One region of the Pantoea brenneri genome, then DNA from elsewhere that is predicted to be linked to it. Evidence: predicted binding sites of a transcription regulator. Region 1 holds the regulator's gene; the other holds the start of a gene.
The links. The regulator LexA, encoded in region 1, represses DNA repair genes until DNA is damaged. The targets are predictions, from matches to a motif close to TNCTGTATGTACATACAGNA.

Region 1 (10,788 bases):
ATCGAGAAACGTTGCGAAGAAACAGTATCGGTCATGAAGCGCAGATAATCCGGTAAATGAGGGTGATTGAATTCTGTGCAAGGATAACACAAGGGCGGGCGATAGTGCATCGCCCGCCCCGAACTGCGGTATCAAAGAAGATCAGAAATTGAAGCCCAGCTGCATCATCGCGCCCCAGGTATTGTTCGCCCCGACCGAGCCAGCCAGATCCAGATGCACCGCTTTATTAAACGGTGACAGGCCGAAACCGGCGGTTGCGACGTTTTCATCGTTCGAACGCATATCCGCACGATAACCGGCACGTAACTGTAACCAGTCGAGCACCCGATATTCCGCACCGACCGCCGCATACTGGCTGTTTTCCTGCGTTTTGAAACGCTTGGTTTCAGTCAGGTCGACATCGCCGGTCACGGTGAACGGACCTTTATCCCAGGCCAGACCGGTGGTGACCAGCGGACGGATCTGGTAAGTATCACGGAAGCCGTTGACCTCTTTGGTCTGCAGATCGCGGGATACCAGGTTTTGACCGGTGATGCCCAGCGTCCAGTTTTCAGCAAACGTGGTCGCCAGACCGGCATCAACGTTAAAGCCGGTGTCCGTGCTGCGATACTGGCTATTGTTGATGTCACTTTTGTCGTAGTTGTAAATGCTGGCGGTGTAGTTATACAGCCAGGTTTTTTGCAATTTCGGCGTGACGCCTACCGACACCGGCTGACCGGCAATGGTGAACTCATGCGCCAGTGCGACGCCATAATCGGTGACCAGCGCCGCCAGGCCGTTGGCGCTGGAGCGCAGATTGTCCTGATCGCCCGGACGCGGAAGCACCGTGCCGTTAGCTACGCCGCGCAGATAGTCGATATCGCTCTGGACCACATTGGCTCGCACATGAGCCGATCCATAGGCTTTGGTGATAAAGGCGAAAGGCAGCGTCTCGTTGGGAATAGTGACCGCCAGCGCCACCCCGGCGTTGCCGTCCGCTTTATTGCCACGCAAATCACTTAACTGGTTAGCGACATCGCCTGAAGCAGCGCGCACTTCAGGATAGCCACGCAGATAATCGGCAAAGGTCAGGTTGCCGATCACCTCGCGGTAGCGATCAACGGTATCGGTGATGTCATCCACTTTGTCGATCAGGTGATCTTTGTCGGTGACCTGAATACCGGCTGAAGGGAAAATAATACTGACGCTATCGTCGGGTTTAGCTCGCGTCATCAAAGCCGGGTTGGCCAGCACGGCTGAGCCATAAAGAGAAGATGCGACGCCGGTTCCGCTCATGGCGTCATTGCGTGCATCATACCAGGTCCCCGCCGCCATGGCGGAAGAAGAAAGGAAAAGCGCGTTCACTACAGCGGTGTACTTCAGCGCTGAGCGTTGAGCGGATTTTTTCACCATTTGCCTGCCATCACCTGAGAAAATGCCGTTGAAACATTCAACGACTGAATAGTTTGTTAGCCCTATTGTGAACCCTGGCTAACGCGTTATTGCTGTGAATTCAAAGGAAACAGTCGCTTAATTCAAAGGATTGGATGTTTTCCAATCAATAAAACTTTATTTTTGTTCAAAATACCCGGTAATAAATAAAATAATACCAGACATTTCTTAAGTCTTGCTGAACATTACTTCTTAACTCAGTGAGATGCAAAGCAAAAGCGCTGAAAAGGCCACCTTAACCGGTCGGCGAGTGGATCTGATTGGGTGCCGATAGCGGCCTCTCCTGATGCTCACACAGCGTTTTTAATCGACCACCGGCCAGAATTTGCTGTTTTATCAGGCAAAAACCAACCTCTGCGCCGCGAAAATTTGTGTGATAAAATAACATCACTTATCCAGCGGAGAGTTTCCATGTCAAACATGACGTCACAGCAAATAATGACCCAGGCGGAAAAACTGTGCCTGCAGCGCGGCGTGCGTCTGACATCGCAGCGGGCTGAAGTGTTGCGATTAATGGCTGAGCAGCCAGGATCGATCAGCGCTTATGATCTGCTGGATCAACTCAGGGTTAGCGAACCCCAGGCCAAGCCTCCTACGGTCTATCGGGCGCTGGACTTCCTGCTGGAACAGGGCTTTATCCACCGGGTGGAGTCCAATAATAGCTACGTAATGTGTCACCATTTCGAGGCACCGGCACACACCTCGGTCATGCTGGTGTGTGATCGCTGTGCGGCGGTAACCGAAAAGCAGGCGCAGGGAGTAGAGAAGATTATCGCCACACTGGCTGGTGAGGCACAGTTTGCCCTGCGTCATAGCGTGATTGAAGCGCATGGATTATGTGAGAATTGTGTCGAAGTCGAAGCCTGCACCCATCATGAAAGTTGTCAGCACGATCATCAAAGTGAGGGTAAAAAGCGGGGAAAACGCGGGTAATGTGCACATCCTTGTGCGGTTGCCGGTATGAGCGTACCGGCGGGTAGGAGCTTTATCCGTAAATCTTTGTGATTACCAACGGTAATCTTTGTTCTGACCTTCCCAGTCCGTTACTTCACGCTCTGCATCTTCTTTCGCATAGCCGTAACGTTCCTGAATTTTTCCGACCAGCTGATCGCGTTTGCCTTCGATAACCTGCATATCATCGTCGGTCAGCTTGCCCCATTTCTCTTTTACTGTGCCTTTGAACTGCTTCCAGTTGCCGCTCGCTTGATCTTTATTCATGGCAGACCTCTATGTCATCCTTTGGTTACATCATTTATCTTGAAAGAAAACAAAATGACGATATAAAGCGCTGATTCACTGCGCTGCTTACGGTTAATTGTAGTAGAAGATTTTAGGTTTGCCGGAACAATACAGAATAATCTGTAGCCGGAGGACATCAGATGCCAGCTATCAGGCGTTAAACCAGCTGTTCTGCTGCCAGTGTTTACGCCAGATCAGCCACAGCGACAGGCCACGCAGCGCCAGGAAAACGGTGACCGCCAGCCACAAGCCGTGGTTGCCCAGCTGCGGGACGCTAAGCAAGGTCAGGAAGTAACCAAGTGCCGCCACCATCATGCTGTTACGCATCTCCCGGCCGCGGGTTGCACCGATGAACATGCCATCCAGCAGATAGCACCAGACGCCCGCCAGCGGCAGGATCACCTGCCATATCAGATAGCGATCGGCCGCCTGTTGCAGCTGTTCAATCGAGGTCAGCAGCGCCACGATATGCGAGCCGAAACACGCATAAATTACTGAGAACATCAGAGCCACCACCAGCGCCTGTCGGCAGGCAGAATCCCAGACGCGCAGCAGCCTGCTGCCATCTTTCGCGCCATGCGCCTCACCGGCGAAGGCTTCGACTGCGTAGGCAAAACCATCCAGCGCATAGGCGGTAAAGGTGATAAACATCAGCAGCACGGCGTTCACCGCCACCACCTGCGGACCGATACGTGCGCCCAGCACGGTCAGCGAGGCAAAACAGAGCTGCAGCATTAACGAACGCAGCATAATGTCGCGATTAAGACGCAGTAGCCGCTGAATATCGCCGCGCCAGCTCTGCTTCAGCATTGCGGTGGTGATGCCACGTAGTTTCAATACCCGCCAGACCATCACTGCCCCGACGACCAGCGTTATATACTCCGCCAGCGCGGTCGCGGTTGCCGCGCCTGCCACTCCCCAGTGCAGCCCCATCACCAGCCACAGATCGAGCACAATATTGACCAGATTGCCGATCACCAGCAGGATGACCGGCGCACGCGCGTACTGCACGCCCAGCAGCCAGCCAAGGATCACCAGATTTGCCAGGGTGGCGGGCGCACTTAACCAGCGGATCTGAATAAACAGTGCCGCCTGTTGCAAAACTTTGGGATCGCCGCCAATCAGATCGGCCGCCAGCGTAGTAATCGGCGAGCGCAGGCAGATGAACAGCACGCCAGCCAGCAGCGCAATAATTAAAGGCTGGGTCAGCGCACGTGCCAGCGCCATTTTATCGCCGGCACCAAAAGCCTGCGCCGTCAGGCCGGTAGTACTCATCCGAAGGAACAGCAGCAGCATGAAGAGGAAACTGGTGACTGTCGTGCCGACCGCAACCCCGCCCAGATAGACCGGGCTGTCGAGGTGACCAATGACAGCAGTATCGACCACCCCCAGTAAGGGAACGGTGATGTTAGAAAGGATCATCGGCAGCGCCAGCCGCCAGAGGTTTTTGTCGGTAGCCGTTAAAAAACGCATTCGCAGTTCCGTGCTCGGTGTCGCTGCAGAGAGGGGAGCAGCAGCGACAAAATTAGGGCAGACAGAATAGCATCAGACGCTACGAATGCGCGGTTATGTCAGACTCAGAGCCATTCGCCGTTGCGAACCACACCGACCGCCAGACCTTCTACCGTCAGCGACTGGGCGCGCGTATCGACAATGATCGGCTCAAAATCACTGTTTTCAGGCAGCAAATGCACAATAGCACCCTGCTTCTTCCAGCGTTTAACCGTCACTTCATCATCAATACGGGCCACAACAACCTGGCCGTTGCGTACGTCCTGGGTTTTATGTACCGCGAGCAGGTCGCCATCCATAATCCCGATATCTTTCATCGACATTCCACTGACGCGCAGCAGAAAATCGGCAGAAGGTTTGAACAGGCCCGGATCCACTTTGTAATGGGTTTCGATGTGCTCCTGCGCCATGATCGGCTCACCGGCAGCAACCCGGCCAATCAGCGGCAGACCTTCAGATGCTTCTTCTTCCATCAACAGGCGAATACCGCGAGAGGCGCCAGAGACAATCTCAATCACCCCTTTGCGTGCCAGTGCCTTCAGATGCTCTTCTGCCGCGTTCGGCGAGCGGAAACCCAGCTGCGCGGCAATTTCTGCACGCGTAGGCGGCATGCCCGTTTGAGTAATATGGTCGCGAATCAGGTCATAGACCTGCTGCTGCCTGCTGGTTAATGCTTTCATCCCGCCCCCTGGTTGTTTATACAGTCGCTGTGAGTATATACAGGTATTGGTGAAATGGAAACCGATTCTCAGGCAAAACGCGCCATCTGGCGCGTTGTGGAAGGCTTATCGCAAATGCGACCAAAGCAGCGCGATCCAGACAAACAGTGCCAGTAAGATGCTGATCAGCACCGCCGCCGAGCCCATATCCTTTGCCCGTCCGGCTAAAGGGTGGCGCTCCTGGCCAATACGATCCACTACCGCCTCGATGGCGCTGTTGAGGATTTCAACAATGACCACCAGCACCACTGCCCCGATCATCAGGATGCGAGAGACAATATCGACATCCAGCCAGCAGGCCACAATAATGGCCACCAGCGCGGCCAGCGCCTCCTGGCGGAAAGCCGCTTCGTGTTGCCAGGCGGCACGCAGGCCCTGCCATGAGTAACCTGCGGCTTTTACTATTCTTACAAGACCCGTGGCATTATTTGCCATATAAGTGGAACCCTTTCATCGGATTGACGTCAATGTCTGGGCTGCGTGCAAATGGCACCACCACAGATCTTCGCTGCGCTTTCTGGTATGCTTGCGGCGCTTTGCTAACAAGAGGCTTCATGTTGTCTATGTCAGGTTGGCGTAAACTTTATTACAAATTACTGAATTTACCACTGTCGTTTTTGGTAAAGAGTAAGGCCATTCCGGCCGATCCCGTTTCTGAACATGGTCTGGACCCGACCCGGCCCATTATGTACGTTTTGCCTTACGATTCGAAGGCTGACTTACTGACTTTACGCGCGCAGTGCCTGCGGCATCATCTGCCCGACCCGCTTTCTCCGCTGGAGATTGATGGTTCGCTGCTGCCGCGCCACGTTTTTATCCACGATGGCCCGCGTGTGTTCCCCTATTTTGTGCCCAGCGTCGAATCGGTGAAGATTTTTCACGATTATCTGGACCTGCATCGCAATAACCCCAAGCTGGATATCCAGATGCTGCCGGTGACGGTGATGTTTGGCCGGGCGCCTGGTCGTGAGGTTCAGGGCGAAGATACGCCGCACCTGCGGGTGCTGAACGGCGTGCAGAAATTCTTTGCGGTGATCTGGCATGGACGCGACAGTTTTGTCCGTTTCTCGCCGACCGTTTCGCTGCGCCGCATGGCAACCGAACACGGCACCGACCAATCAATCGCCCAGAAACTGGCCCGGGTGGCGCGCATTCATTTCGCCCGCCAGCGGCTGGCGGCGGTTGGCCCACGCTTACCGGCACGTCAGGATCTGTTTAATCGTCTGCTGCAATCGAAAGCGATTGAAAAAGCGGTTGAAGATGAAGCGCGCAGCAAAAAAATCTCCCATGAAAAAGCGCAGCAAAATGCGGTTGAGATGATGGAAGAGATCGCGGCAAACTTCTCCTATGAAGCGATTCGCGTCACCGACCGCGTCATGGGCTGGCTCTGGAGCCGGCTCTATCAGGGCATCAATGTTAATGGCGGCGAAAAAGTCCGTCAGCTGGCGCAGGATGGCCATGAAATCGTCTATGTGCCGTGCCATCGCAGCCACATGGATTACCTGCTGCTCTCTTACGTGCTTTATCATCAGGGACTGGTGCCGCCGCACATTGCCGCCGGTATCAACCTCAACTTCTGGCCAGCCGGACCGATTTTCCGTCGTCTGGGCGCGTTCTTTATCCGTCGTACCTTCAAAGGCAACAAGCTGTATGCCACGGTGTTCCGTGAATATCTTGGCGAACTGTTCACCCGCGGTTACTCGGTTGAATACTTTGTCGAAGGGGGACGTTCACGCACCGGTCGCCTGCTCGATCCGAAAACCGGCACCTTAGCCATGACCCTGCAGGCGATGCTGCGCGGGGGGAATCGCCCGATCACCCTGGTGCCGATTTACATTGGCTACGAACATGTCATGGAAGTGGGTACTTACGCCAAAGAGCTACGCGGCGCGGCGAAAGAGAAAGAGGGCTTCATGCAGATGGTGCATGGCTTACGTAAGCTGCGCAACCTCGGCCAGGGCTACGTTAACTTTGGCGAACCACTGCCGCTGGTTAACTATCTCAACAAGCGCGTGCCGGAATGGCGTGAGTCGATCGATCCTATCGAACCGCAGCGTCCAAGCTGGTTAACGCCCACCGTGAATGACATCGCGGCGAGCTTAATGGTACGCATCAATGAAGCGGGCGCGGCCAACGCCATGAACCTGTGCGTCACCGCGCTGCTCGCCTCACGTCAGCGCTCACTAACCCGCGAACAGCTGATTGAGCAGCTTGAGTGCTATACCCAGCTGCTGCGTAACGTGCCTTATTCAGCCAACGCCACGGTGCCCGATCTCTCGGCAGAGGCGCTGCTGGATCATGCAATGGGCATGAATAAGTTTGAGAGCGAGAAAGACAGCATTGGCGACATCATCATCCTGCCACGTGAGCAGGCGGTGCTGATGACCTATTATCGCAACAACATTCACCACATGCTGGTGATGCCGTCGCTGATTGCCGCTATTGTGCAGCAGCATCAGACCATGAGCGAAGCCGAGTTGTTGCGCCAGGTGAGTCTGATCTACCCGATGCTGAAGAGCGAACTGTTCCTGCGCTGGCAGACCGATGAGCTGCCGCAACTGCTGACCGAACTCTGTCAGGAGCTGGCGCGTCAGGGACTGATTACGCTTGAGGCTGGTCAGCTGCGCTTTACGGCGGCGCGCTACCGTACGCTGCAACTGCTGGCGGCCGGGGTGCGAGAAACGCTTCAGCGTTATGCCATCACCTTCTCTATTCTTAGCGCCAAGCCAGCCATTAACCGCGGGACGCTGGAAAAAGAGAGCCGCACACTGGCACAACGTCTGTCAGTGCTGCACGGTATCAACGCGCCGGAGTTCTTCGATAAAGCCGTCTTCACCTCACTGGTGCTGACGCTGCGTGATGAAGGGTATATCAGCGACAGCGGTGATGCGGATGTCGCGCAGACCCTGGCGACCTGGCACATTCTGGCCGATCTGGTCACCAGCGATGTACGCATGACCATCGAAAGCGCCGTGGCCCACGACTAAATGCCCTGCGCAGTAAAAAGGCGACCCCGAAAGGTCGCCTTTTTTGTGCCTGAATGATGTTGCAGCCTAATCCTTTCCTGCCTGACTCGTTGCCTAATCCTTTCCTGCCTGACTCGTGGCCTGATCCTCTGCTGCCTGACTCGTTGCCTGACTGCGCGCCAGGTACCGTTGCGCTGAATCGCGTCGGGACTTAGCCCGCCTGCAACCCGCCCGGCCTGTCGATCACCACGATCACAACAGCTGGGTAAACGGCGGGGTGTTCATCAGCACACCGAGGAACAGCACCAATCCGACATAGTTGTTGTTGAGGAAGGCTTTAAAGCAGGCAGGGCGTTCACGCTGGGCGATCAGCGTTTGCTGGTAAATAAACAGGCCAGCTGCCAGCAGTAGCGTCCCGTAAAACGCCACGTTGAGCTGCAGCAACATGCCAACCCATGCCATCAGCAGCAGCGTTGCCAGTTGCAGCAGGCCGATTATCAGCTTGTCGAAACGGCCAAACAGAATCGCGGTCGACTTAACGCCAATCTTCAGGTCATCGTCGCGATCCACCATCGCGTACTGGGTGTCATAAGCCACCGTCCAGCAAATGTTGGCGCAGAATACCAGCCAGCAGACCAGAGGTAAGGACTCACTAACTGCCGCCCAGGCCATCGGAATCGCCCAGCCAAACGCGGCCCCCAGCACCACCTGCGGCAGATGGGTATAGCGCTTCATAAACGGATAAACCCAGGCGAGCGCCAGACCGACGACCGAAAGCAATATCGTCATCAGATTCATGGTCAGCACCAGCGCAAACGCCACCAGCGCCAGCCCGGCAAATAACAGTTTGGCTTCTCTGGCACTGACCGCGCCGCTGGCTAAGGGCCGATGCTTTGTCCGCTCAACATGCCCATCCACCTTACGGTCAGCAAAGTCGTTAATGACACAGCCGGCTGCACGCATCACGAAAACGCCGGCAACAAACACCAGCAGCACCGGAAGCGGCGGGATCGCCATATCAGCCAGCCACAAGGCCCACAGGGTGGGCCACATCAGCAACAGGGTGCCGATCGGCTTATCAATGCGCATCAGACGGCTGTAGGCCTGCCATTTATTGATGTGTAAGCTCTTTTCCACCACAGATTTCCTCAGGCCAGATCGCGATAAAGCGGCGAAGCCGGTAAAAACAGTTCCGTCAGCAACAGCGGTTTGCCGGACAGCCGCAGACGTGAGCGGCGTCCCCACAGCGCTTCAACCTTGCCCGGTTCGATAAAATCACGGGTCAGGGTTGAAGAGGAGAACAGATAACGCCCCAGCGGGCGCGTGCCCAGCTGTTGAAGCATCGCCTCAGGACCATTCAGGGTACTTTCCGGCACCAGCGTGCGACCCGCCAGCCAGGGTTCACCGTCGCCGAACAGCAGCACTTCCCGCAGCCAGAAGCGTTTGTCGTCCGGTAAAAAGGCTTTTTCCTCTCCCAACTCGCTGGCATCAATAAAGCCTTCACGTACCGGCTCTACGGTAACCTGCTGGCAATGCTGCTCAAAACGGCGCGTCATGGAGTCTTCTTCCATCAGCCAGTCGAGCAGGGACGGCGCAAGCGTAGCCTGCGTCGATGAAAGCCAGTTGATCGCACGTAATAAGCTGAGCGCGTCTTGCGACATAGCACCACTCCCAAAAATTTTCAGGGCGTCAGTTTAGCGCAGAGTCGCGGCATGAACACCTGCCGTCGTTACCGACGGCAGAGGGTTTATTCGCGTTTGAGGCGGTTGCTGTTCGCCAGCCACAGCGTCACCACCAGAATCAGGATCGCGGCGGAGTAGCAGAGGGTATCGAAAGGATTTTTATGATCGACAATAATCAGGCGAATAATTGCGGTAATGCCGATATAGACAAAATAGCGTAACGGGAAGTGATAGCCAGACTGAAAATACTTCACAATCAAAGCGATAAACTCAAAATAGAGGAAATAAATGACAATTCCCTCTATCAGCAGATAGGACGAAGCCTGTTCACCGGTGCTGAACAGCACGTTAGCCAGGTGAATGGTTTCTTTGCCGAGAAAGACGATAAGGATAATCGCCAGGCTAAGCAGACCCAGATTCAGCACCCATTGCAATACGGTCGCAAGGTGGCGGGCCAGGGGATTCTTGTCACTCATGTAGCGCCTTAGAAAAGAGTTAATAGCGAACGCTATCATGCGTTAGTGTGACCTGAATCACAATATGGCCCTCAGGCTTCGACATCAACACACAGCGCATCGTAGCGCCAATATTCACAGTCGCAGTCAATCACCTGTTTTAGCCGATCGCGATTAATCCGGGTAATCAGCAGGCCCGGACTGCCAGGCGCGACGTTCAACGCCGGCGCGGCGATCTCGGGCAAAGGGCCGGGCAGAATGGTAAAGCGCGCCCCGCCGTAGCGAATACCGTAGCGCTGGTCATAGAGATCGGTCAGTGAACGGGTAAGATCTTCATCCAGCAGGCCGGGGAAAAAACGCGGATTAAGGTAATGTTCAACGTACAGCACCGCCCGTCCGTCAATGCGCCGCAGGCGGCGAATGCGGTAAACCGTTGATCCCGGCGCCAGCAGCAGCGCTGTCGCTATCTCGCCCTGCACCGCGACCTGTTCAGCCGCGATCACTTCGGTGGTCGCCTGACGCCCCTGTTCCGTCGCCATGGCATGAAAATGGCTGTGATGCAGCGGGTTATAGATCAGTCGTGGCGGTGCGATAAACCAGCCACGGCGCAGTTCACGGTAAATCATTCCCTGCGCCTCCAGCTTGCCTAACGCTTCACGCAGGGTAATGCGGGTGGTGCCAAATGCCTCGCTCAGGGCCCGTTCCGCAGGCAGTCGCCCGCCGCTGAACTCACCAGCCTGTATGCGGCTCAGCAACGCGCTGGCGATCACGTCCGCCGTTTTGA
Region 2 (10,788 bases), on a different contig from region 1:
CCATTTTACAGTGAAATTCCGCCACGCCCGGCGCTACGATACAGCCCTTTTCAGGATGGCCCATCACCGGATCGCAGAAATACCAGGCGTCGGGATTAGCCGCTTTGACCTGGCGGACAATCTCTAAAATCTGTTCGCCCTGTTCCGCCGATCCCAGATAGCCGCTCAGCACCGCATCACAGGTCTTCAGGCGGTCGATGTCGGCGATACCTTTCACGATATCGGTCAGATGGGTGGCTGGCATCACCGTGCCGGTCCAGTGACCATATTGCGTATGGTTGGAAAACTGTACGGTGTTCAGCGGCCAGACGTTCGCGCCCATGCGGCGCATCGGAAACTCGGCAGCCGCGTTACCGGCATGACCAAAAACAACGTGCGACTGAATCGCTAAAATATTTTTCACTTGTTTGCCCTGTCCTGCCTTGCCATAAAAAAGGGCCGGAAACCGGCCCTGAAATCTTACTGCCAGTTAATCAGGCAGTAATGTTTCTTGCCGCGACGCAGCAGCGTGTAGCGATTAAACAGCTTATCGCTGTCGCTGAAGCGGTACTCCGCGTCCGACTGCTTCTCACCGTTGAGTGAGACGGCGTTTGAGCCGATCATGGTGCGAGCCTGACCGCGTGACGGCACCAGCTCCGCTTTCACCAGCGCCTGCTGCAGATCGTCCTCCGCGCTCAGGGTGATGGTCGGCATGCCATCCTGCGCCAGCTGTTCGAAATCGGCTTCGGTCATTTCGCTGATCGAACCGGAGAACAGGCTGGCGGTAATCCGTTTCGCGGCGGCCAGACCTTCCTCACCGTGCACCAGGCGGGTGACCTGCTCGGCCAGTACATACTGCGCACGTGGCGCGGTACCGCTGTTTTTGTCTTCTTCTTCCAGCGCATTGATCTCTTCAATGCTCATGAAGGTAAAGAACTTCAGGAACCGGTAAACATCGGCATCTGCGGTGTTGATCCAGAACTGGTAGAACTTATAAGGACTGGTTTTCTTCGCATCCAGCCAGACCGCGCCGCCTTCGGTTTTACCGAATTTAGTGCCGTCAGACTTGGTGATCAGCGGAACCGTCAGGCCAAACACCTGATTCTGATGCAGACGACGGGTCAGATCGATACCGGAGGTGATGTTGCCCCACTGATCGGAGCCGCCAATCTGCAGCGAGACGCCGTGACGCTCATTGAGGCAGGCGAAATCGTAGCCCTGCAGCAGATTATAGGAAAACTCAGTGAAGGAGATGCCCTGATCGTCACGGTTCAGACGCTGCTTCACCGCTTCTTTATTGATCATCTGGTTCACTGAGAAGTGCTTACCAATATCACGCAGGAAGGTCAGCACATTCATGCTGCCAAACCAGTCATAGTTATTGGCGGCGATAGCGCTGTTGCTACCGCAATCGAAATCAAGGAATGGCGCCACCTGCTGGCGGATCTTTTCAACCCATTCGTTGACGGTTTCGCTGGTATTGAGTTTACGCTCTGCTGCTTTAAAGCTGGGGTCGCCAATCAGGCCGGTAGCACCGCCAACCAGCGCGACCGGCTTGTGTCCGGCATCCTGAAAACGCTTCAGGCAGAGCAGCGGTACCAGATGGCCCAAATGCAAGCTGTCAGCAGTGGGATCAAAGCCGCAATAGAGCGAAATTGGCCCCTGCGCCAGTTTCTCTGTTAACGCGTCTTCATCCGTCACCTGGGCGATCAGGCCCCTCTCTTGCAATTGTTGTATCAGGTTACTGCTGGTCATCACTGACTCCAAATTGATCAGACTGCACCTATGCTGGTACACAGCTTTCCGCTGAGTTGCGGAATCGAAAAAAATGAGGGCTATAGCATAAAGCGCTGACGCCTTCTGTGCCAGCGCTGAAAGGCGGGAATCTTACCGATTCAGGGTGCCAGTCGGTCGATTTTCCAGCCGTCGTGATCGCGCTGATAGAGGAAACGATCGTGCAGGCGATGTTCGCCCCCCTGCCAGAACTCCACCGTATGAAATTTCACCCGGTAGCCGCCCCAGAAACTGGGCAGCGGGATCTCGCCCTGCTGGAACTTCTGCTTAAGCTCAAGGAACTTGCCTTCCAGTATGCCGCGCGCGGAGATGCGACTCGACTGCTTCGACACCCAGGCACCAATCTGGCTGTCACGCGGACGGCTGTGGAAGTACTTCAGCACCTCCAGCGGCGACAGCTTCTCGATCTCACCCAGCACCAGCACCTGACGCTCCAGAAAGTGCCACGGGAAATGCAGCGAAATACGCGGGTTGTGCGCCAACTGCAAGGCCTTACGGCTGCCCAGATTGGTATAGAACACCATGCCCTGCGCATCAAAATGCTTCAGCAGAACGATGCGTTGCCACGGCTGCCCCTCTTCATCCACCGTCGCCACGGTCATCGCCGTCGGATCGGGCAGCTTCGCTTCGCAGGCCTGGCTCAGCCACTGTTCAAACAGCACGATAGGATCGTCCGGCAGATCCTTACGGCGTAGCCCGCCGCGGGTATATTCACGCCGCAGGTGGGCAATGGTGTGTAGCGTATCGCTGTCGCTCATAATGTTCGCTCATTCAGATAAACAGTCAGCTGGCGGGTTGCAGCTCACAATCATTAACGACAATTTTATCGTTACGTTCGATAAACGCGCCGTTTCCTTTGGACCAGAAGACATAGTTGCCGTCGCTGTAGCGGGCACCCGAGGCGGATACCGTCTGTTTTAGCGTCAGCGGCTGACCATCCATAATAAAGCTGACCTGCTGCTGTGCTTCATCAAGGGTGACGGTCAGCGGCAAGGTACCGCAGCGGTAGTGCAGGGTCTGGGGCGCCGGTGGCTGTTTATGCATCAGGCTACAGCCCGACAGCAGCAGCGCAGCGGCAACGGTTAATCCTTTCAACATAAGCGGGTCTCCTTCACGAGTGAAGCTGGCATTATAAGAAGGATTTGACGTGAAGTAAGTGGGAATCAACGCCAATCTGGCCGACAGCTGAGATTGAGGTGCTTTATTGCGGTTTATCAGCCGGTTGTCTGAATGCACGCGCGGCTTAATCAGGCTACGCTCTATAGATCTGAAGCGAGGGAGACAAAAATGAAATTTGATAACGAAGATGCGTTCAAACTGGCAGTCGCGTTTATGAACCACAAAGAGAACGCCACCATAGCCAGTAGCTACTTTAAAACCTTTATCGACACCTACCAGAAATTCGATCGCTGGCTGAGCGCCTCCGATCCGATCAATGCGATGAAAGCCGAGAAAGCGGCCGCCAAAGCCGGGGAAGACTCGCTCCTCTGATCGGCCCTGCCGATCGGCGCACCCAGTTGATCAGCACGGTTATCAGCCCTGTCCGACCCGGTAGCGGCTCACTCTGCCGGGTCATCAATCTCCGCGATCAGGCTGGCATCCTGATGATGAATATTCCCCACCGCCTGGCTCACCGGGTGCCAGGCAAACGCCTGCTCCGGTAACGCCGCCTGCTGCGCAATCTCAACCGCCCGTTCTGGCGTCGTCTCCGCACTTAGCCACTCAGTTACTGCGCTGGCTTCCAGCACCAGCGGCCGCCGATCGTGAATATCAACCATCCCCTTATCGCTGGCGGCAGTCACAATCACAAATCCCTCTTTGCCGTGCTCGCGGTCATAAGGCGCTTTGCCGATAGCGGCGAAGAACAGCGGTTGCTGGTGACGATGGTAGATAAACCACGGCTGCTTCTGCTTGCCCTGTTTTTTCCATTCGTACCAGCCATCGGCTGGCACGATAGCGCGACCCTGTGCCCACAACGGTTTAAACATCCGTCCCTGCGCCGCGGTTTCGCTGCGCGCATTGATCAACGGGGCCTTGTGCCACCAGTCGGGACCGTAACCCCACAGCACCGGATCAAGATGCAGCTGGTTATCGTGCTGGTTAAGCAACAGCACCCGGGTACCGGGCGCCACGTTGTAGCGGCCGATCGGTTGCGGGTCGTAAATAATTTCATCTTCCGGGATCCCCAGCGCATCGAAATAGTCATTCCGGCTGCTGTACTGCGCAAAGCGTCCACACATAAGCACCTCCATGCTTAAGCATAGCTGACGCCGACGGCACCACCAGGACGGTGGCAGTGAGATTAATTTTACTGGTCTGACCTTTTTACTGCGGATTATTTGCGTACCCTTTAACCAGGCGGACAAATAACCTGCCCGACTGCTTTCATTGGCAATAAATGCTATATCCGGCGCACAGGTGGACGATTATTCCCCTGCACGCGCCTTTCTGGCCAAAAATTAGCCAACGAAGCGCTACAGAGCCAGCAAAATTTATAAAGGCGTCTATGCTGTATACGTCTGGATTTACTTCAAGGAGATGAAAAAATGAAAATGAAATCCCTCTCGGCTGTCGCTTTGGTGGCCCTTTGTTTAGGCACCCTGGCGGGCTGCGCATCTAATCAATCGATTAAGACTACCGATGGCCGCACTATTGTTACCGATGGCAAGCCACAAATTGATGATGATACCGGACTGGTCTCATATCGCGATGCTCAGACCGGTAAAACCGAGCAAATCAATCGCAATGAAATTAGTAACATGAGTGAACTCGACAACTAATTATAAGGTGAATACGATGAAAAAAGCGCTGATTTTACCTCTTGCTGCATTGATTGGTATGACCGTATTAACCGGTTGCACCCGTACCAGCTACGCAATCCACACCAATGATGGACGCACCATTATTAGTGATGGCAAACCTTCTGAGTCAGATGCTGGTCTGCTGGCATATAAAGATGCCAACGGCGTTAAGCAGCAAATTAATAAAGCTGACGTTAAAGCAGTTTCTGAAGTGCCAAATAAATAATTACGGATATTCCGTTATAAAGCCGCCGCATGGCGGCTTTATTTTTGCTTTTTTTTAGCTGAAACGTTAATCGCGGCCTGTGCTGCAGTGCGCCCTTAACACCGCCGCCCTTCAGCTGTGTCGGGCTGTCCGGTGCTACTGCCGCGCTTTATTCCGCCCCTTCGCTTATCTGAATTTCAGGCTCATCCAGCTTTTGTTACCGCTATTATGTGTACCCCGAGTGGCGTCAAAAATAGTAATGCGTAACGTTTTATCGCGATATCAGTAAGTTAACCGGATAGGAAAAAGTTCATTTTATTTGCTGATGACTTTAATAGCGTCTGCCTTAGGGGATTCCACTTTCGTTTAAGCTGCCTTTAACTAGAATAATTATTGTGTTATTTACATTTTCACTCAGGAGGTTACCCATGGTATTTCACGATAAATCAACCGGTCATATGATTCTTGGTGAAGCCGCCATTAACCTGGCGTTTGAACAACAGGATATTACGCTGGTATCACTGATTCGACAGTTGGGTGAGATGGCTGAAAATGAGCGTAACGACGATCGCGTGGCGCAAATTGCTGATGCGCGCAACTGGCTGAAAAGTTTTATCAATGCTTCAACCCGCGATCGGGCCGAGCTGAACTGGCTGGTGGTGACCGGACAGGAACCGGTTGAACTTAAAAACTATCGTTAATCCTTCCTCTCCGGCTGACAGTTCTGCCGAGGGCACCTTCTCCGGTGCCCGTATCGCCCCGCTGCCCGCCTTTTATTACCGCGTCATGCTGCTTCAGACAAGCCAGCTGAAAAGCGAATCCTGTGCTCTGCGGCGTGCCGGGCAACGGCAGGCTGACCTGTCCGGGCCGACTGTGGCGCTATCCAGTTCGCCTATTCAGTCAGTGGCTCGCCGTTTTCGGTTACGCTCTGATGCGACGGATGTTGTGTCGCATGGGTTTCGAACCCGCCACGGGCGGCAAAAACGGAACAGCCGATAGCGGCCACCAGGGTCAGTAAGATTGAGGTTTTCACGAAACAGGCCTTAATTTTCTACGCAGGATAATGGAGCAGAAAAGCCTGGCACACAATAAGCGGTTCGGAAAGCGCACCGCAGAATTTCTCTGACTGAAAAGCGCGGGGCTAATGGAGTTTACGCGCCAGAATGCGAATCGCTTTCCGACAGGATAAGCGCGTATTACGGTCAGGTGAACGGACGCGCAAACTGTGCAGCGCAGTGATGATCTCATGAACACTCAGCACTTCATCGGGCCTGATCAGGCGTGAGACCACTTTTCCTATCAGGGCGCGAATTTCATCATTAATCGTCAGGTCGTCGTCTGTCACTGCTCGCTCCCGGGCATCTGGCGGGCGGCGATTGTCCCGCCGCGGGTTATGATCGTTGCCATCGCGTTTCTCTTGTTCGCTGTGGGTTACCTCTGTCCGTTTACCGATAAATTTAGGAAGCGCTCGCCTCCTAATTAGCTAAATTTTAACCCAGCACTTTTAATGCCAGGGCAAGGGTCTGTTGTTCGTCTGCCACATCGCTGACCTTGCCCGCCACCCGCATCCCATAGGCAATGCAGAGGATCAGTCCGGCAGCCGACTCAACATCCAGCGTGGCGGAGACAGAGCCATCCTGCTGTCCCTGCTCCAGCAGCGAAACCAGAAAGCACTGATTACGCACCACCACCTGATTGATGCGGAGCGCCAGCGCCTCATCCAGCGTCTGCAATTCAATCGCGCTGGCGACCACCAGACAGCCGCGTCGCCCTTCAACGGCACGCGCGGAATCGAGATAAAACTGCAGCAGTTCCGCTATTTTTGCCCGTCCGCTGGTACAGGGCAGCAGCCGGCGGCGCAGCTCGGCATTACGCAGCAGCAGATAACGTTCAAACACCTGCAGAAACAGGGAGCGTTTATCTTTAAACGCCTTGTAGATGCTGCCAGCAGAGAGGTCCATCGCCTCGCCCAGCTCGCTCAGTGATGCCGCGTGATACCCTTTTTGCCGAAAAACAATCATGGCGTGGTCCAGAGCCTGTTCAATATCAAACTCTCTGGGGCGGCCCCGTTCTTTGTTTTTATGCGCTGTGGCTATCGTGATCATCATTACCGGCCAGGGGGAAAGGTGCTCCCGTAAAAATCAACAGGGGATTGTATCCCAGCCGCTGATAATAAGTATACCGCGCTGATACTTTATCTTCAGGCACGGGTTCGGCTGCGTGACAATTTAATCGCCTTAATGGTTAACGATGCTACTCAATTTATGCTTTTTAGTGAGAACCTATTTTCCCGGCATCAGAACAATCCCGCCGCTTATTTATCCGGCAATAATGCTGCCTCGGCGTGACGTTCGGCCTTTTGCTGGCGGCGTTTCTCGCTATTTATTTTGATCAGCCACAGCGTAAATTGTTTAATAAGCAAGCTGGCATGGCTTTCATTATCCGCAAAGCAGATAAATAGCTGAGATTTTATATTATTGCTCTCATCGACTGCATAAATTTCATATTCCTCTTCGCGACGGTTTTTTACTATCGCGGTGAAATGTATGGCCGGCCACTGATTAATTCTGTTTTCAAATTGTCTAAAATTCATCACATTTACCTAAATATTTTATCAATACACCCGACCAGCTAACAACTGGTCGGGCCAGGTAAAGGATAACGGCCCGATAATTTCACTGCGTGATAAAAAAAGCTTTTATCCGGAAATCATTATGCTACGGCGGCAGTAAAAACAGCGGGCGCTTATTTCACTCTCGCGACCGGTAAATCGGTCAGACGGGTAGTGTAAGCGGGCGACAGCATCTCGCGTTTCATCGCCCACTCTTTATGGATGCCCTGCCCGGCAAACCACAGCTTTCCCCGGCCTTTCTGGTTGATGCGGTCAACCAGCTGCATCAGCACCTCGCTGTCAGCGCGCGGTGGCATCTCATCGAACAGATTAAGCTGGGCTACGCCCTGACTGAAAAAATCGCCCAGCAGGACACCGGCTTTCATATAGCGGTGGCCCTCTATCCAGATATTATCCAGGCACGCCATGGCGACGCGGATAATGTCACGCGTGTCATGGGTTGGGGTCAGCAGCTGACCGGTAGACTGATTGCCATAGAAAGTTTCGTTGACCGCATGCGGACTGGTTCGCACAAACACCCCGACCTGACGGCAATATTGTTTCTCCCGCCGCAGTTTTTCTGCCGCCCGTTCGGCATAGGCGCAGATGGCCTGCCGCATCTGATTGTAATCGGAGATACGGCTGCCAAACGATCGCGAACAGATGATCTGCTGCTTCACCGGAGTGAACTCTTCCATTTCCAGGCAAGGCTCGCCGCGCAGCTCCCTGACCGTACGCTCCAGCACCACATTAAAATGCTTGCGAATGGTCGGAGTACTCTGGGCAGCCAGATCCTGCGCGGTCTCGATCCCCATCGCATTCAGCCGTTTCGCGATGCGGCGACCTACGCCCCACACCTCGGCGACATCAATCAACGCCAGCAGCTTTTTCTGCCGCTCAGGATCGGACAGATCGACGATGCCGCCGGTTTTGCTCCACTTCTTGGCGGCAAAATTAGCCAGCTTCGCCAGGGTTTTGGTCTGGGCAATGCCGACGCCGACGGTCAGATGCGTCTCTTTCAGCACCCGTTGGCGGACCTGGCGGGCAAAGGTTTCCAGCGCCGTACAGTTCTGCACGCCGGTCAGATTCAGAAACGCTTCGTCGATCGAGTAGATCTCAACCGAAGGTGCCATCTCTTCCAGGATGGTCATCACCCGTTGGCTCATATCGGCGTAGAGCGCATAGTTCGAGCTGAAGACCTGCACCCCATGACGCGTCAGCTCTTCACGCATTTTAAAATAGGGTGCGCCCATTTTGATGCCCACCCTTTTCGCCTCAGCGCTGCGCGCAATGACACAGCCGTCGTTATTCGACAGCACCACCACCGGCTTGCCGCGCAGATCGGGCCGGAACACCGTTTCACATGAGGCATAAAAACTGTTCACGTCGACCAGCGCGAACATGATTAATGGGTCGATTTAATAACGAAGGTCACCACACCGAACACTTCAAGCGCATCTTCCGTTTTAATGGCGATCGGCTTGAACTGGGTATTCATCGGCATCAGTTGCAGGCAGGGATGGAGCTGGAGGCGTTTAACCGTGAATTCACCGTCAACGGCGGCGACCACAATATCGCCATGGGCAGCGGTCAGCGAACTGTCGACCACCAGCATGTCACCGTCGTTAATACCCGCGTCTGTCATCGATTCACCGCTCACCCGGACAAAATAGGTGGCGCTGGGTCGCTGAACCATCAGCGCGTTTAAATCAATTCTTTGTTCGACATAATCCTGCGCCGGTGAGGGAAATCCGCAGGGTACCCGTTCGATGTACAACGGCAACGGCATAACGGCGTGCAGGTCCGCAGGTTTGATGAACTCCATAATAACACTCCTTTTCCAGATAACTGTATATAAACACAGTAATATCGAATTACCCTTTTAATCAAGCGCAACGGAAAAGGTTTAAGCGAAGGGGTTGATGACAATGCACTTTTTTTTGTGGCGTTTTTTTGCGCTGGCGTAATATTCAGCAGAAAGCGATCACTATCACCGCACAAGCTGAGCGGCGCGACTTGTTGATCGGGAATGGCGGTATAATCGCCCGGCTAATGCATTATTCTGACTTAAGGAAAATCTGACAAAGTTTGTCTGCTGCCTGCGTTGTTTGAATATCCGGCGTGGCATGGTTATTCTGCGGTGTTTAATCATGGAGGTGTTATGTCAGACGATGCGCGAATCAAACATCTTGAAGATGAAGTCCGTCAGCTAAAAGTAGAGACCACGGTATTAAAAGAGATCCTCGGCCAGCAAATTGCGCTGAATAATCTCAACTACAAAGGTAAGTTTGATGATGTGCTGGCGGCGCTGGCGAAAGAATATGCCGGACGCGGTCTGGATGAGGGCGATAACCGGGCGATCCATGACACATTACGGCAGTACATTAAATATGAGCCGCCGTCAGTAGAATAAGCGTTACCCGGCAGCCAGAGCGTTGCCGGGCTTCAGCGGCGACCCGGTGCTGAGGCCCGGTCTGCTATCCACACCTCGCCGCCTCAGGCCGCAGGTTTACACTTCGCTATCGCTTTCCAGCGCATCCTGAATCGCATCCGCCAGATTAGCAATTTCATTGGCCACCGCCTGCAGATCCCACGCCGTTTTTGAACCGGTCGCCGAGGTTGACGCACTGACTGACTCTTTAGCTACCGCCAGCGCCGCTGCCACCGCCACCGTGCGCTTGTGCTGTTCCTGCGTGATGCCGGCAGGCGGAAGCGCGAAATAGTCGTTAATCATGATCATCTCCTTCTGATAAGTAAGCGCTAAACCTTAGCCTTCTGAGGCGCAGGTGTGAAGTGAATTGTGCTGGCTTCACGGTCAGGTGAATAAGATTGCCACCGTTGTACCGCCCGCCCCTGTCCCGTCAGCGCGGTTTTACTGTCTGAACCTGTACAGGTTTTTGCGGAAAATCACCCAGACGTACAGCCTTGAGCGGAAATATTTTTTTCAGCGAATTTGATAAAGAAAAAGCGAAAAGCGCAGCGACAACAAGATAACCACTTGTATTTAAATATATTTAATAAAAATTAACCGTTAATTATTTTAAACATGCATGTGAAATACACCACCGACCAGTAAAATTTTATCGAATTTCGTTGTACAAGTTTGTCGTTATTGTATAACTTTGCGCCGTGATGTTAAGTCACTTGTAACGAAAGGTGCATTGCACCGCATCTGAAGGTGTCGTGGATTTCCACCTTCAGATGCTCTTTTTTTGCGTCGTCCGCTGACCGGACCTGAAATGGCGCATTTACCCCCCTTTTTGATGAGGCCTGATATGCAAACGACAATCAATACAGAGTCTCAGATTTCTGAATACTTCATGAACTCTGGCACTCCGGTTACCAGCGAGAAAGAAGTTATTGCAGCCGTCCATGCTGAACTCGCGCATTACAAAACC

Region 2: umuD (translesion error-prone DNA polymerase V autoproteolytic subunit) is a predicted target of LexA. The motif match lies at 9,237-9,256, and genes of this name have one in related genera.

What each region holds. Positions count from the first base shown of each region.
Region 1 covers NZ_JBCGBG010000003.1:28,211-38,998, reverse strand. Annotated here, with positions in the region: gene dusA (tRNA dihydrouridine(20/20a) synthase DusA) at 1-35, opposite strand, end outside; gene AABB92_RS13790 (conjugal transfer protein TraF) at 142-1,392, opposite strand; gene zur (zinc uptake transcriptional repressor Zur) at 1,843-2,364, shown strand; gene AABB92_RS13780 (CsbD family protein) at 2,437-2,649, opposite strand; gene dinF (MATE family efflux transporter DinF) at 2,821-4,143, opposite strand; gene lexA (transcriptional repressor LexA) at 4,248-4,862, opposite strand; gene AABB92_RS13765 (diacylglycerol kinase) at 4,968-5,336, opposite strand; gene plsB (glycerol-3-phosphate 1-O-acyltransferase PlsB) at 5,465-7,888, shown strand; gene ubiA (4-hydroxybenzoate octaprenyltransferase) at 8,120-9,004, opposite strand; gene ubiC (chorismate lyase) at 9,016-9,528, opposite strand; gene psiE (phosphate-starvation-inducible protein PsiE) at 9,615-10,025, opposite strand; gene AABB92_RS13740 (UTRA domain-containing protein) at 10,097-10,788, opposite strand, start outside.
Region 2 covers NZ_JBCGBG010000001.1:1,298,564-1,309,351, forward strand. Annotated here, with positions in the region: gene pdxY (pyridoxal kinase PdxY) at 1-403, opposite strand, end outside; gene tyrS (tyrosine--tRNA ligase) at 460-1,734, opposite strand; gene pdxH (pyridoxamine 5'-phosphate oxidase) at 1,875-2,531, opposite strand; gene AABB92_RS06010 (MliC family protein) at 2,557-2,871, opposite strand; gene AABB92_RS06015 (hypothetical protein) at 3,061-3,264, shown strand; gene AABB92_RS06020 (SOS response-associated peptidase family protein) at 3,333-4,013, opposite strand; gene AABB92_RS06025 (YgdI/YgdR family lipoprotein) at 4,320-4,553, shown strand; gene AABB92_RS06030 (YgdI/YgdR family lipoprotein) at 4,570-4,800, shown strand; gene AABB92_RS06035 (hypothetical protein) at 5,208-5,480, shown strand; gene AABB92_RS06040 (hypothetical protein) at 5,672-5,812, opposite strand; gene AABB92_RS06045 (hypothetical protein) at 5,921-6,124, opposite strand; gene AABB92_RS06050 (TetR/AcrR family transcriptional regulator) at 6,270-6,884, opposite strand; gene AABB92_RS06055 (hypothetical protein) at 7,094-7,372, opposite strand; gene umuC (translesion error-prone DNA polymerase V subunit UmuC) at 7,525-8,793, opposite strand; gene umuD (translesion error-prone DNA polymerase V autoproteolytic subunit) at 8,796-9,215, opposite strand; gene AABB92_RS06070 (hypothetical protein) at 9,552-9,803, shown strand; gene AABB92_RS06075 (hypothetical protein) at 9,900-10,124, opposite strand; gene AABB92_RS06080 (biofilm development regulator YmgB/AriR family protein) at 10,666-10,788, shown strand, end outside.